Regions from separate parts of the Variovorax sp. GW821-FHT09A10 genome, predicted to be linked through region 2. Evidence: riboswitches for the same ligand, from Rfam matches in the RefSeq annotation. Region 2 holds a riboswitch; the other holds the start of a gene.
The links. A riboswitch is a leader RNA that binds a small molecule or an ion and turns the genes downstream of it on or off. The one in region 2 is predicted to bind S-adenosylhomocysteine.
Positions count from the first base shown of each region.

Region 1 (6,944 bases), on a different contig from region 2:
AAGGGCCCGCGGTCGTTGACGCGCACCAGCACCTCGCTGCCATTGACCAGGCTGCGCACGCACACGCGCGTGTTGAAGGGCAGCGTCTTGTGGGCCGCCGTCATGGCGCCCATGTCGAAGCGCTCGCCGTTGGCGGTCTTGCGCTGATGGAACTGGATGCCGTACCACGAGGCCCCGCCGCGCTCGAAGATCTCGCGCGGCTCATCGCCAGGCACGCCGTCGTCGAGCGCCTCGCCGGTGCCGGACACCGCGAGGTCGTAGCGCACCGACGGCACGGCCGAGCGCGGGGCGGCGCCGGGCGGCACGGCCAGGCCGCGTCCCAGCGGCTGCAGCCGCTTGCCGGACGCTGCCGGCGTGGCGGCGGTGTCCGCGTCTTTCTCCTGCGTGGCAGGCGGCATGGTGCACCCTGCGAGCACGCAGGAGACCGCGACGGCGACCGCGCGCAGCCCTCTCAATCCAGGCGCTCCAGGATGGCCAGCGTGGCCGCCGACTGGTTCATCGTGTAGAAGTGGATCGCGGGTGCGCCGCCCTTTTGCAGGCGCTCGCACAGGTCGGTCACCACGTCCAGGCCGAAGGCCTTGATCGAGGCTGTGTCGTCGCCGAAGCCTTGAAGGCGCAGGCGGATCCAGCGCGGAATCTCGGCGCCGCAGGCGTCCGAGAAGCGCATGAGCTGCGTCGAGCTCGTGATGGGCATGATGCCCGGCACGATCGGCGTGTCGAGCCCCAGCTTGCGCGCGTCGTCGACGAAGCGGAAGTAGGCCTCGGGGCTGAAGAAATACTGCGTGATGGCCGAGTCGGCCCCGGCCTTCACCTTGGTCGCGAAGGCCTGCAGGTCGGCTTCGGGCGAGCGCGCCTGCGGATGCACTTCGGGGTAGCAGGCCACCTCGATGTGGAAGTCGCGGCCGGTCTCCTCGCGGATGAAGGCGACCAGGTCGCTCGCGTACTGGAACTCGCCGCCGATGCCGTAGCCGCTGGGCAGGTCGCCGCGCAGCGCGACGAGGCGCTTGACGCCCATGGCCTTCAGCTCGGCCAGCTGCTCGCGCACAGTGGCGCGCGTGGCGCCGATGCACGAGAAGTGGCTGGCGGCGTCCACGCCCTCGGCCAGGATCTCCTGCACCGCACCGAAGGTGCCCTGGTGCGTGGAGCCGCCCGCGCCGTAGGTGACGGAGCAGAACTGCGGCTTGCGCACATACAGCTGCTGGCGCACGGCGCGCAGCTTGACCGCGCCTTCGGGCGTCTTGGTCGGGAAGAATTCGAAACTCAGCGGAAGGCGCACCTGCGTCTCCTTAGGAACCGTCGCCGGCCTTGGCAGCACGAACGGCGTGAATGAAAAACTCGCGGTTGCCGTCGCCCCCGGCGATCGGGCTGTCGAACCAGCGCAGCACCTTCAGCTCGAGCGCCGCGCAGGCGTCGTGCAGGCGCTTCTCGACCACAGGGTACATCGCCTCGTCGCGCACGATGCCGCCCTTGCCGACCTGGCCGGGCTGCAGCTCGAACTGCGGCTTGACCAGCATCAGCAACTGGCCGTCGTCGGCCAGGAACTGCACCACGGCCGGCAGCACCAGCGTGAGCGAGATGAACGACAGGTCGCCGACGATGAGGTCGAAGCGCGGTTCAGGCGGGGCTTCGACAACTTCGACCGCCTCGCCAGTTTCTGCGCCTTCCTCATCGTCCACCTGCAAATCGGCCGGCGACAACGCCCGCGCATTGACGCCTTCGATGGCGACCACGCGTGCGTCCTCGCGCATGCGCGGATGCAGCTGCCCGTGGCCCACATCGATGCCCACCACCTTGGCGGCACCGTGCTGCAACAGGCAGTCGGTGAAGCCGCCGGTCGACTGGCCGACGTCCAGGCAGAGCTTGCCCGTCGGGTCCACGCCGCTGACCGCCAGCGCACCTTCGAGCTTGAGGCCGCCGCGCGACACGTAGCGTGCCTCGGCGGCATCGGCGAGCTCGAGCTCGGCCGACTCGGGCACTTCGTCCTTGTTCTTGACGACATTGCGCCACGCGTCGCTCGTGCCCGCGTCACGCCAACGCATGCCGCCGGCGATGAGCCGGACAGCTTGCGAACGCGAGGCGGCCATGCCGCGCTCTACCAACAGTTGATCGGCGCGCACGCGGATCAGTAGCGGTAGGTGTCCGGCTTGTAAGGGCCGTTCTTGCTCACGCCGATGTAGGCGGCCTGGGCGTCGGTCAGCTCGGTGAGCATGGCGCCGACCTTCTTCAGGTGCAGGCGCGCGACCTTCTCGTCCAGGTGCTTGGGCAGCACGTAGACCTTGCCGGCTTGATACGCATCGGGCTTGGTGAACAGCTCGATCTGGGCAATGGTCTGGTTGGCGAACGACGACGACATCACGAAGCTCGGGTGGCCCGTGCCGCAGCCCAGGTTCACGAGGCGGCCCTTGGCCAGCAGGATGATCTTCTTGCCGTCCGGGAAGGTGATGTGGTCCACCTGCGGCTTGATCTCTTCCCACTCGTACTTCTCGATCGACGCGACGTCGATCTCGTTGTCGAAGTGGCCGATGTTGCAGACGATGGCCTGGTCCTTCATCTTGACCATGGTGTCGTGCGTGATGACGTCCTTGTTGCCGGTGGTGGTCACGAAGATGTCGGCCTTGTCGGCGGCGTACTCCATGGTCACGACCTTGTAGCCTTCCATGGCCGCCTGCAGGGCGTTGATCGGGTCGATTTCAGTCACCCACACCTGGGCGCTCAGGGCACGCAGCGCCTGGGCCGAGCCCTTGCCCACGTCGCCGTACCCGGCCACGCAGGCCACCTTGCCGGCGATCATCACGTCGGTCGCGCGCTTGATGCCGTCGACCAGCGATTCGCGGCAGCCGTACAGGTTGTCGAACTTGCTCTTGGTGACCGAGTCGTTCACGTTGATGGCGCGGAACAGCAGCGTGCCCTTGGCGCTCATCTCGTTCAGGCGGTGCACGCCGGTGGTCGTCTCTTCGGTCACGCCGATGATCTCGGCCGACTTGCGGGTGTACCAGGTGTCGTCGACAGCCAGCTTGGCCTTGATGGCGGCGTAAAGAATGCGTTCTTCTTCGCTGGTCGGGTTGGCGAGCACGCCCAGGTCCTTTTCGGCGCGCTGGCCCAGGTGCATGAGCAGCGTGGCGTCGCCGCCGTCGTCCAGGATCATGTTCGGGCCTTCGCCCTTCGAGCCCTTGGGACCGAAATCGAAGATGGCGTGGGTGTAGTCCCAGTAGTCCTTCAGCGACTCGCCCTTGATGGCGAACACCGGCGTGCCGGCGGCGGCGATGGCGGCGGCGGCGTGGTCCTGCGTCGAGAAGATGTTGCACGAGGCCCAGCGCACTTCGGCGCCCAGGGCTTGCAGCGTCTCGATGAGCACGGCCGTCTGGATGGTCATGTGCAGCGAGCCCGTGATGCGCGCGCCCTTCAGGGCCTGGCCCTTCGAGAACTCTTCACGGATGGCCATGAGGCCGGGCATCTCGGTTTCGGCGATGCGGATTTCCTTGCGGCCCCAGGCGGCAAGGGACAGGTCGGCAATCGCCTGGTCGGCGGTCGAGACGGGGGTGGGCTTGAGTACAGCGCTCATGAGAACTCCAAAACTGGTTTGAAAGATGCCACTGCGTACGGGGAAGAAAAACTCACCGCGAGAACAGCGGGTGAGCGTGGTTGCGATGTGGTCCGAGCCTCACGCCTGACGGCGCTGCAACGCTCCTCGGAGCGCCGGATTGTAGTCGCGCCCGCCCGGCCCGCCAATCGACCGGGGCATCCCACATCACGGAAAGCGCCGGCGCCCGCCAGGCCGGGCCGGACGGCGCGGGCCACCCCGGGAAACTCCGCAGGCAAATCCGCGCTTGGAGCGCCCTGAGCCGCGCCGGCCCGGCGTATCGTGGCGGCGGGCCCCGGCCGCCCGGCCGCTGCCTGCATCCACCCGTTCGATTGTTTTCATCACCCGACACAGGAGATTCCGCACCATGGCCACTGCCAAGAAAGCCGCCGCGAAAAAAACCACCGCCAGCAGCGCCGGCGCGAAGCAGGCGGCGCCGTCCGCCGCGGACATGCTCGATCCGATGAAGAACCTCAAGGGCATGGCCGAGCGCCTGCAGAACCTGAACCTGACCGGCGGCGCCGGCAAGCTGCTCGACAGCGGCCGCAAGGACCTGCAGGCGCTGATGCAGGCCAACGAGAAGTCCTACCAGGGCCTGCAGACCGTGGTGCAGCGACAGACCGAGATGATCAAGACGGCCATCGCCGAATGGCAGACCGCCGCCAAGGCGATGCCGGGCAAGGACCCGAAGGAAAACCTGGCCAAGCTCGACGAGCTGGGCCGCCAGTCGTTCCAGCGCGCCGTCGACGACATCAAGGAACTGGCCACCCTGGCCGCCAAATCGCAGGCCGACGCCTTCGACGTGGTGCGCCAGCGCATCCAGTCCAACGTGGACGAAGTCACGAAGCTGCTGCAGCGCAAGTAACAAGAAGCAAAGAAAGGCCCGCATGACCGCCGTCGCGCCCCGCACCGAACGGCGCACCCGCGCCAACGGCATCGAACTGGCCTGGGACAGCTTCGGCGACCCCGAGGCGCCGCCGCTGTTGCTGGTCATGGGCCTCGGCGCCCAGATGGTCGCCTGGGACGACGCGTTCTGCGCCGCCCTGGCGCAGGCCGGCGGGCACCACGTGATCCGCTTCGACAACCGTGACATCGGCCACTCCACCCACCTGCCGCACGCCGGCGTGCCTGACATCCAGGCGCTGATGCTGCAGGCCATGGCCGGGCGCCCGCTGCAGGTGCCCTACACGCTGCGCGACATGGCCGACGACTGCGCCGGCCTGCTCGACGCGCTTGGCATCGCGCGCGCCCACGTCGTGGGCGCGTCGATGGGCGGCGCCATCGGGCAGGAGATGGCCATCCATCACCCGGGGCGGATGCGCTCGCTCACCAGCATCATGTCGAGCACCGGCGACCCGGCCCTGCCGCCGCCCACGCCCGAGGCGCTGGCGGTGCTGTTCGCGCCCGCACCGACCAGCTTCGAGGCCTACCTGCCGCACCACGCCAAGCTGTGGCGCGTGCTGCGCGGGCCCGACGCCTTTCCGCTCGACGAGGCGCGCGACGCCGAGCGCGCGCAACTGGCCTTCCTGCGCGGCCTCAACCCGGGCGGCGTGGCGCGGCAGCTGGCGGCCGTGTTCGCGTCGGGCAACCGCAAGCCGGCGCTGCGCGCGGTGCAGGTGCCCACGCTGGTGATCCACGGCGATGTCGATCCGCTGGTGCCCGTGGCCTGCGGCATCGACGTGGCCGAGGCCATTCCGGGCGCGACGCTGCTGCGCATTCCGCGCATGGGCCATGCGCTGCCGATCGCGATGTGGCCGCAGATCATCGAGGCCATCGCCGCGCACACCGCACGGGCGGCGCGGCGCGACGATCACTGAAGAAATAAAGACACAACAACGAACCCAGACGGAGGTGTTTTGATGAACCAGTTTCCGTCCCTCGATCCCATGGCCCTGTGGCGCGAGCTCACGGCCCAGTGGGAAAAAAGCACCAACGAATTCGCCAACGAAACCATGGCCTCGGACCCGTTCCGCCAGGGCATGCACGGCGGCATGAACGCCTCGCTCACCGCGCAGAAGGCGGTGGGCGACCTGATGGCGCGCTACCTCACGCTGCTGAACCTGCCCACACGCGGCGACCTGCAGGCGCTGGGCGAGCAGCTGCACCGCATCGACGACCACCTGGCGGGCATCCGCCGCGCGCTGGAAGGCGGGGCCAGGCCTGCCGCGCGGACCGCCGACGCGGCCACCGCCCCGCCTCGGCCGCGTCGCACCAAGCAACCGCCCACGGCGGCGGCAGCGCCTGCACCGGCAGCCAAGGCCGTCACCGCCGCGAAGAAACGCCCCGCCGGAAAGCGCCGCCCATGAGTGCGCCGCCCGACACCTTCCAGCTGCCCGACATCCGCGGCGAGATCGAGCGCACGATCCAGCGCAACATCAAGGGGCTGGACTTCCTGACCTCGACCGCGCCCGCCGTCGGCCTCACGCCCAAGGACGAGATCCACCGGCGCGGCACGCTGAGCCTGTACCACTACCGCCCGATGGTCGACGAGATCTACCGCGTGCCGGTGCTCATGGTGATGGCCACCACCAACCGCGCCTACATCTTCGACCTCGCGCCGGGCCAGAGCATGGTCGAGTACCTGCTGCTCAAGGGCTACGACGTCTACGTGATGGACTGGAACGCACCGCGCCCCGACGAGAAGCGCCTGCGCATCGAGGACTACGTGCTCGACTTCATCCCCGATTCGATCCGCCGCGTGCAGGAAGACTCGGGCGAAGAAGACGTGACCATCGCCGGCTACTGCATGGGCGGCGTGCTCTCCACGCTGTATGCGGCGCTGCACCCCGGCGGGCCGATGAAGAACCTCGCGCTCTTCACCACGCCGATCGACTTCAGCCGCATGAAGCTGTTCCACGCGTGGTCCGACCGGCGCTACTTCGACGTCGACCGCCTCATCGACACCGTGGGCAACGTGCCGCCCGAGATGCTGTTCGCCTCCTTCGACATGCTGCGCCCCGCCGGGCGCGGCGCCGGGCTGGTGCAGCTGTGGGACAACATGGCCAACGACGAGTTCGTCAAGTCGTACCGCATGTTCGACCGCTGGGGCGCCGAGATGCTGCCGCTGGCCGGCGAGTACTTCCGCCAGACCGTGAAGGAGCTCATGTGGGACAACAAGCTGCACAAGGGCGAGCTGGTGCTCGGCGGGCGCCCCGTGCTGCTGAAGAACATCACCGTGCCGGTGCTGCACGCGCTGGCGCAGCACGACCACATCGTGCCCTACGAGGCGGGGCAGCCGCTGATCGCCGGCATCGGCTCCACCGACAAGGAAGAGGTGGTGCTCAAGGGCGGCCACGTGAGCCTGGCGGCCGGCACCAACGCCGTGCGGCGGCTGTGGCCCAAGCTCGACGAGTGGCTGGGCGTG
Region 1 covers NZ_JBWKPT010000005.1:61,136-68,079, reverse strand. The annotation lists gene AC07Q9_RS19955 (septal ring lytic transglycosylase RlpA family protein) at 1-398, opposite strand, end outside; gene metF (methylenetetrahydrofolate reductase [NAD(P)H]) at 452-1,276, opposite strand; gene AC07Q9_RS19945 (TlyA family RNA methyltransferase) at 1,287-2,117, opposite strand; gene ahcY (adenosylhomocysteinase) at 2,123-3,562, opposite strand; S-adenosyl-L-homocysteine riboswitch at 3,628-3,696, opposite strand; gene phaP (TIGR01841 family phasin) at 3,948-4,445, shown strand; gene AC07Q9_RS19930 (alpha/beta fold hydrolase) at 4,468-5,397, shown strand; gene AC07Q9_RS19925 (hypothetical protein) at 5,440-5,886, shown strand; gene AC07Q9_RS19920 (alpha/beta fold hydrolase) at 5,883-6,944, shown strand, end outside.
Region 1: it holds a riboswitch for S-adenosylhomocysteine, as region 2 does, so the genes downstream of both, ahcY (adenosylhomocysteinase) here and metH (methionine synthase) in region 2, are expected to answer to the same signal.

Region 2 (6,944 bases):
TCGCGATCCAGCCGAACAGCACCTGCCAGCCCACGGCGGCCGTCATGGCGAGCAGCGGGAACGAGGCCATGAGGTAGCGCGGGTAGCGCGAGGTCACGACCCACACGGCCACCGAGTACAGGCAGAACCAGCCCGCCGCGCGCACGGCGGCGGAGCGCTTCCACCACACGCTGAAGGGCGCGAGGAACACCGACCAGATCAGCGCGTTGGGCATCTCGGCGTGGTCGCGCACGTCGGCCACCTGCTGCACGTAGTCGGCCGGCACCCATTCGGTGAAGCCGAACACGCGTGCGCCGATCGGGTTGAAGGGGTCGCCCGTCATGATGGCGTTGCGCGCGTACCAGTAGATGCACGGGATCAGGAAGCACAGCAGCGCGGGCGCCCAGGCCCGCCACACGCGGCGCTCGTGGCGCACCACGAACAGCGCCACCAGCGGCAGGAAGATCAGCGCCTGGTACTTGGAGCCCGCCGCCACGCCGAGGCAGAACGCCGCCAGCGACAGCCAGCGCGAGCCGTCGCGCAGCGGTTCGGATTCGCGCCACCACCACAGCGCCACGCAGGCCGACAGCACGAACAGCGCCACGCCCATGTCGATCAGCGCGTTGGCGTAGTCGCCCATGCCCAGCCAGATGGCCGCGCCGATGCAGGCGGTGAGCCGGTTGGCGTGCAGGATGCCCAGGCGGAAGATCATCAGCACCGACAGCGCGCCCGCCAGCGCGTTGAGAAAGTGCGGCAGCACGTCGTCGCCCACCTGCAGCGCGGCGGCGTACAGCAGGTTGTAGTTGTACGGGAACCAGGGGTAGCGCAGCCAGTCGTGGATGCCCAGCGTGCCCTGCTGCGCCACGAGGCGCGCGTAGGGCAGGTGGTACATCAGCTCGTCGAAGGCGGCCGGCGGCGCGAGCGGCGCCACCAGCGCGGGCAACGCAACCAGCGCCAGCGCAATGGCGGCGATGCGCTCGAAGCGGGTCCACGGCGCGGTGGCGGGTGCGGCCGCGCGCAGCGCGCGCACCTCGGCACGCCAGCCGCGCCACTGCCACGCGGCGGCCACGACGCCCGCGCCGATCAGGCCCAGCGTGGCCTCGCGGCGAAAGAGCCCGAAGATGGCCAGCGCCTGGAAGGCACAGATGTAAAGGCCGACGCCGAGCGCGGCCGACATGGCCGCCTCGAGCCAGGCGTCGCGGCGCGACGGTGGGCGCAGGCGCGCGAGCACCGCGCGGCCGGCACCCCAGCAGGCAATCACGAAGATCGCGAACTGGGCGTAGTGCGCGGCGGCAAAGATCAGCTTCTGAATATCAACTCCCGTGGCCGGTCACTCCGGTCGCGCCGACCGGCCGGCAGGTTCAAAGGTTCGGCGCCAGCAGGCGCTCGAGCTCCGATTCGCTCGTGCGGCGCCGCGCGGCCTGGTCCTGCAACTGGTCGTGCCCGATCTTGCCGACGTTGAAGTACGTCGCGTCGGGATGCCCGAGGTAGAAGCCGCTCACGCTGGCGGCGGGCATCATAGCGAGGCTCTCCGTCAGGGTCATGCCAATGTCCGCGCAGTTCAGAAGGTCGAACATCGGGCCCTTCACGCTGTGGTCGGGGCAGGCCGGGTAGCCGGGCGCGGGGCGGATGCCGCGGTACTTCTCGGCAATCATGTCGTCGTTGCTCAGGCCCTCGTGGGGCGCGTAGCCCCACAGGTCGGTGCGCACGCGGTGGTGCATGGCTTCGGCAAAGGCCTCGGCCAGCCGGTCGGCCAGGGCCTTGAGCATGATGGCCGAGTAGTCGTCGAGGTCGTCGATGAAGAATTTCTCTTTCTTCTCGACGCCCAGGCCGGCCGTGACGGCGAACACGCCGACGTAGTCCTTCACGCCGCTGTCCTTGGGCGCGACGAAGTCGGCCAGGCAACGGCTGGGGCGCATCACGCCGTCGATCACCTGCTTCTCGGTCTGCTGGCGCATGCCGTACCAGGTGAGCGCGACTTCGCTGCGCGTCTCGTCGGTATAGAGCTCGATGTCGTCGTCGTTCACGGTGTTGGCAGGCCAGAAGCCCACCACGCCGCTGGCGCTGAGCCAGCGCCCTTCGATGAGGCGCTTGAGCATGCGCTGGCCGTCGGCGTACACGCGCACGGCCTCGGTGCCGACGATCTCGTCCTTCAGGATGGCGGGGAACGGGCCGGCCAGGTCCCAGGTCTGGAAGAACGGGCCCCAGTCGATGTACTTGGCCAGCTCGGTGAGGTCGAAGTTCTTGAACACGCGCCGGCCGATGAACTTGGGCACCGTGGGCACGAAGTTCGCGAAGTCGACGGGCGTCTTGTTGGCGCGCGCCTTGGCCAGGGGCCACATCGGCACCTGCTTCTTGTTGGCGTGCTGCGTGCGCACCTTCTCGTAGTCGGCGTTGATCTCGTCGATGTACGCGGTGGCCTGGTCCGAGAGCAGGCTCTGCGCCACGCTCACGCTGCGCGAGGCATCGGGCACGTAGACCACGGGGCCTTCATAGTGCGGCGCGATCTTCACGGCCGTGTGCACGCGGCTGGTGGTGGCGCCGCCGATGAGCAGCGGGATCTTCTTGATGCGGAAGTGGTCGTCGCGCTGCATTTCGCCGGCCACGTACTGCATTTCTTCGAGGCTGGGCGTGATGAGGCCCGACAGGCCCACGATGTCCGCGCCCTCGACCTTGGCCTTGGCCAGGATTTCGTGGCACGGGACCATCACGCCCATGTTCACCACTTCGAAGTTGTTGCACTGGAGCACGACGGTGACGATGTTCTTGCCGATGTCGTGCACGTCGCCCTTCACGGTGGCGATGATGATCTTGCCCTTGGTGCGCACGTCGCGGCCGGCAGCCTCGTCGCGCAGCTTTTCGGCTTCGATGTAGGGCAGCAGGTGGGCCACGGCCGACTTCATGACGCGTGCCGACTTGACCACCTGCGGCAGGAACATCTTGCCGGCGCCGAACAGGTCGCCCACGATGTTCATGCCGTCCATGAGCGGGCCTTCGATCACGTGCAGCGGGCGGCCGCCCTTGGCCAGGATCTGCTGGTAGGCCTCTTCGGTGTCCTCGACGATGAAGTCGGTGATGCCGTGCACCATGGCATGCGACAGGCGCTGGTTGACGTGCACCGGGTGCTCGGGCGTGCCGCGCCATTCGAGGCGCTTGCTTTCGTCCTTGGCGCCGCTCTTGGCGGTCTCGGCCACTTCGACCAGGCGCTCGCCGGCGTCGGGGCGGCGGTTCAGCACCACGTCTTCCACACGCTCGCGCAGCGTGGGCTCCAGGTCGTCGTACACGCCGACCATGCCGGCGTTGACGATGCCCATGTCCATGCCCGCCTGGATCGCGTGGTACAGGAACACGGTGTGGATGGCTTCGCGCATCGGGTCGTTGCCGCGGAAGCTGAAGCTCACGTTGCTCACGCCGCCCGACACCTTGGCGCCCGGCAGGTTCTCTTTGATCCAGCGCACGGCGTTGATGAAGTCGACCGCGTAGTTGTCGTGCTCCTCGATGCCGGTGGCGATGGCGAAGATGTTCGGGTCGAAGATGATGTCTTCGGGCGGAAAGCCCACCTCGTCGACCAGCACGCGGTAGGCGCGCTCGCAGATCTCGATCTTGCGTGCGTAGGTGTCGGCCTGGCCCTTCTCGTCGAAGGCCATGACCACGGCGGCGGCGCCGTAGCGCTTGACCAGCTTGGCCTCGTGCTTGAACTTGTCGACGCCCTCCTTCATGGAGATGGAGTTGACGATGCCCTTGCCCTGGATGCAGCGCAGGCCGGCCTCGATGACGTCCCACTTCGAGCTGTCGACCATCACCGGCACGCGCGCGATGTCGGGCTCGCTGGCAATGAGGTTCAGGAAGCGGACCATGGCGACCTTGCTGTCGAGCATGGCCTCGTCCATGTTGATGTCGATCACCTGCGCGCCGTTCTCGACCTGCTGGCGCGCGACGGCCAGGGCGTCCTCGAACTGGCCGTTGAGGATCATGCGCGCGAAGGCCTTGGAGCCGGTGACGTTGGTGCGCTCGCCGATGTTGACGAACAGCGTGCCCTGGCCGATGGCGACCGGCTCGAGGCCGGACAGCTTCATGGGAGGGGGAGCAACGGGAGCGGAAACGGATGCGGGAATCTGGGACATGGCCTCACCTGCGGAAGAGTCGGACAGGCGAGCGTCGTTGTCGCCCCAAGCCTGACGATTCGCCTCTGTGGCGAACCGCTGCAACGCTCCTTGGGAAGTCGCGCATTTTAGGTCGATTCGATTGCGCCCTGGGAAAACCCCAGTTTTCATTCCTGCATGTGTCAACAGAATGCGCCCACCGTTTCTGAACGAACGTTCGTGTTTTTAACCAAACGTAAGGGAGTTCGCCGATGGCCAGGAAGTGGAATGTCCGGTTGCAGCATGCAGCCACCCCGATGCGCGCCGTGGCCTTGAGCTGCGGCCTCCTGGCCGCCGCGGCCCTCGCGGTTCATGCGCCACCGGCGCGTGCCGCCGCCGGCGACAGCGCCACGCGCGTCGAGGCCCGCGTCACCTCCGACACGGCGAAGACGAAGTACCCGATCGTGCTGGTCCACGGCCTGCTGGGCTTCGACAACCTGCTGGGCGTCGACTACTTCTACGACATCCCCGGCCGGCTGGCCGCCGCGGGCGCCAAGGTGTACGTGGCGCAGGTGTCGGGCACCAACACCTCCGAGATCCGCGGCGAGCAGCTGCTGCAGGAGCTCAAGACCATCCGCGCGCTGGAGCAGAACCCCACGCTCAAGTTCAACCTCATCGGCCATTCGCAGGGCTCGCCCACGGTGCGCTATGTGGCGGCGGTGGCGCCGGACATGGTGGCCTCGGTCACGTCGGTGGGCGGCGCCAACGGCGGCTCGAAGGTGGCCGACCTGCTGGCCAAGCTGCCCGAAGGCGGCATCGGCCAGACCCTGGTGGTGAAGGCCGTCGGCCTGCTGACGGGGCTGATCGGCTTTCTCTCGGGCAAGGACCCGAGCCAGCTGCCCGAGGTGCCGCTGAACGCGCTGGCCTCGCTGACCACGGCGGGCGGCGCGGCCTTCGACGCCAAGTTCCCGCAGGGGCGCCCCGCGCCGGGCTCGTCGTGCGACGTGAAGAGCGGCGCGGCCGTGGCCAACGGCGTGCGCTACTACTCGTGGTCGGGCGTGTCGACCAGCTTCAACCTGTTCGACCCGAGCGACACGGCGCTGTCGACGCTGGGCAGCCTGTTCTTCTTCGGCGAGGCCAACGACGGCCTGCTCGCGGTCTGCACCACGCGCCTGGGCACCCACCTGGGCGACTACCGCCAGAACCACCTGGACGAGGTGAACCAGGCCTTCGGCAACACCTACGGCAGCCAGTTCCCGTACTACGAGAAGAAGCCGCCGGAGCTGTTCAGGGAACAGGCCGCGCGACTCAAGAGCGCGGGGCTCTGAGGACGCTGCGCATGCGCGGTGTGGCCTTGACCATCGGCGCCGTCGCGCTGGTGGCCGCGGGGACCGGCTGGCTGGCGCTCGGCCCCGGGGCGGTCGATGCGCCTCAGGCCGCCGCGCCCCGCCCCACGGCGGCGGTCGCGGTGCCCGGCGCGCCCCCGCCGGTGCCGCAAGCTGCGGCGGCCCCCGACACCCTGCTCACCAGCGACCTCATCACCCTCTTCGACCAGGTGCTCGCCGAAGCGCAGGCCGACAGCAAGGCCACGCTGATGGCCCGCGCGCCCGCCCTGCTCGCCCAGCGCCTGCGCGAGGACTGGCGCGTGCGCGCGCTGGGCCTGCTGGAGCGCTACGTCGACATGCAGGAGGCCCTGCGCACCCTGCAGCCGCCCGCGCCCGGCGACCCGGCCTTTTTGCGGCGCAGCCTGGAGGCGCGCGAGGCGGTGCGCCGGCAGTTCTTCGCGCCCGAGGAAATCGAAGGCCTGTTCGGCGACCAGATCCGGCAGGACCGGTTCATGGCCGAGAAGATGGAGCTGCTGTCCAACCCCGACCTCACGCCCGAGCAGCGTGCGGCGGCGCTGGCGCACAGCGAGCAGGCCTGGCTGTCGCCCGCGCAGCGCGAGGTGCGCAAGGAGGCGGTGGCCCACCTCGACGTGATGCGCCAGACCGAGGCGCTGCAGGCGCGCGGCGCCAGCCCCCAGGAGCGCTTTGCCGCGCGCAGCGAGACCTACGGCTACGAGGTGGCGCGCGGCCTGGCCACGCTCGACCAGGAAACCCAGGAATGGAACGCCCGGCTCGACCGCTACGCCAGCGCGCCCGAGGCCGAGCGGGCCCAGCTGCGCGAGACGCTCTTCAACGAGAACGAGCGCCTGCGCCTGAGCGGTGCCCTGGCGATGCGCTCGGCCGCCGCGTCCAAGCCGGCGAAGTGAATCGACTAAGTAAGCGCAGGCTTACGCAGGCTGCGCTTCGCCCATGGCCGAGGCCGGCAGGCCGAACACGCGGTCGAAGGCCCAGTTGAAGACGAAGGTGTAGACCAGGAAGAACACCACCAGGCCCAGGTCCATCACCAGCGCCTGCCAGAGCGACACGCCCAGGCCCCAGGCCAGCATCGGCACCAGGAAGGCGATCAGGCCGCCCTCGAAGCCGATGGCGTGGGCGATGCGGCGCTTCAGGCTGCGCCCGCGCACCGCCTGGCGCGACTCCCAGCGCTCGAACAGGGCGTTGAAGGTCAGGTTCCAGATCACCGCGATGACCGAGGCGCCCACGGCCAGCAGGCCCGAGTGGCCGAGCCCCGCGTCCGACATCAGGGCCAGGCCGGCGCTGGCCGCCACGATGGCGATGCCCTCGTAGAGGGAGATGTAAACGATCCGACGCTGAAGGCCCTGCATGACTGTTTCTCTGTGTGTTTGACTGTGATGGAGGGACTTTATTTGCTTTTAGTTGATATAAAAAGTTAACTTGTTTCAGTTTTATTGATAGATCGGGACGCCATGGCTTTCTCCAGCGACAACGTCGAGGTCTTCCTGGCCGTGATCGACCACGGCTCCTTCTCGGCCGCCGC
Region 2 covers NZ_JBWKPT010000016.1:22,534-29,477, forward strand. The annotation lists gene AC07Q9_RS30965 (ArnT family glycosyltransferase) at 1-1,240, opposite strand, end outside; gene metH (methionine synthase) at 1,341-4,103, opposite strand; S-adenosyl-L-homocysteine riboswitch at 4,126-4,201, opposite strand; gene AC07Q9_RS30975 (esterase/lipase family protein) at 4,334-5,389, shown strand; gene AC07Q9_RS30980 (lipase secretion chaperone) at 5,401-6,312, shown strand; gene AC07Q9_RS30985 (PACE efflux transporter) at 6,334-6,771, opposite strand; gene AC07Q9_RS30990 (LysR family transcriptional regulator) at 6,874-6,944, shown strand, end outside.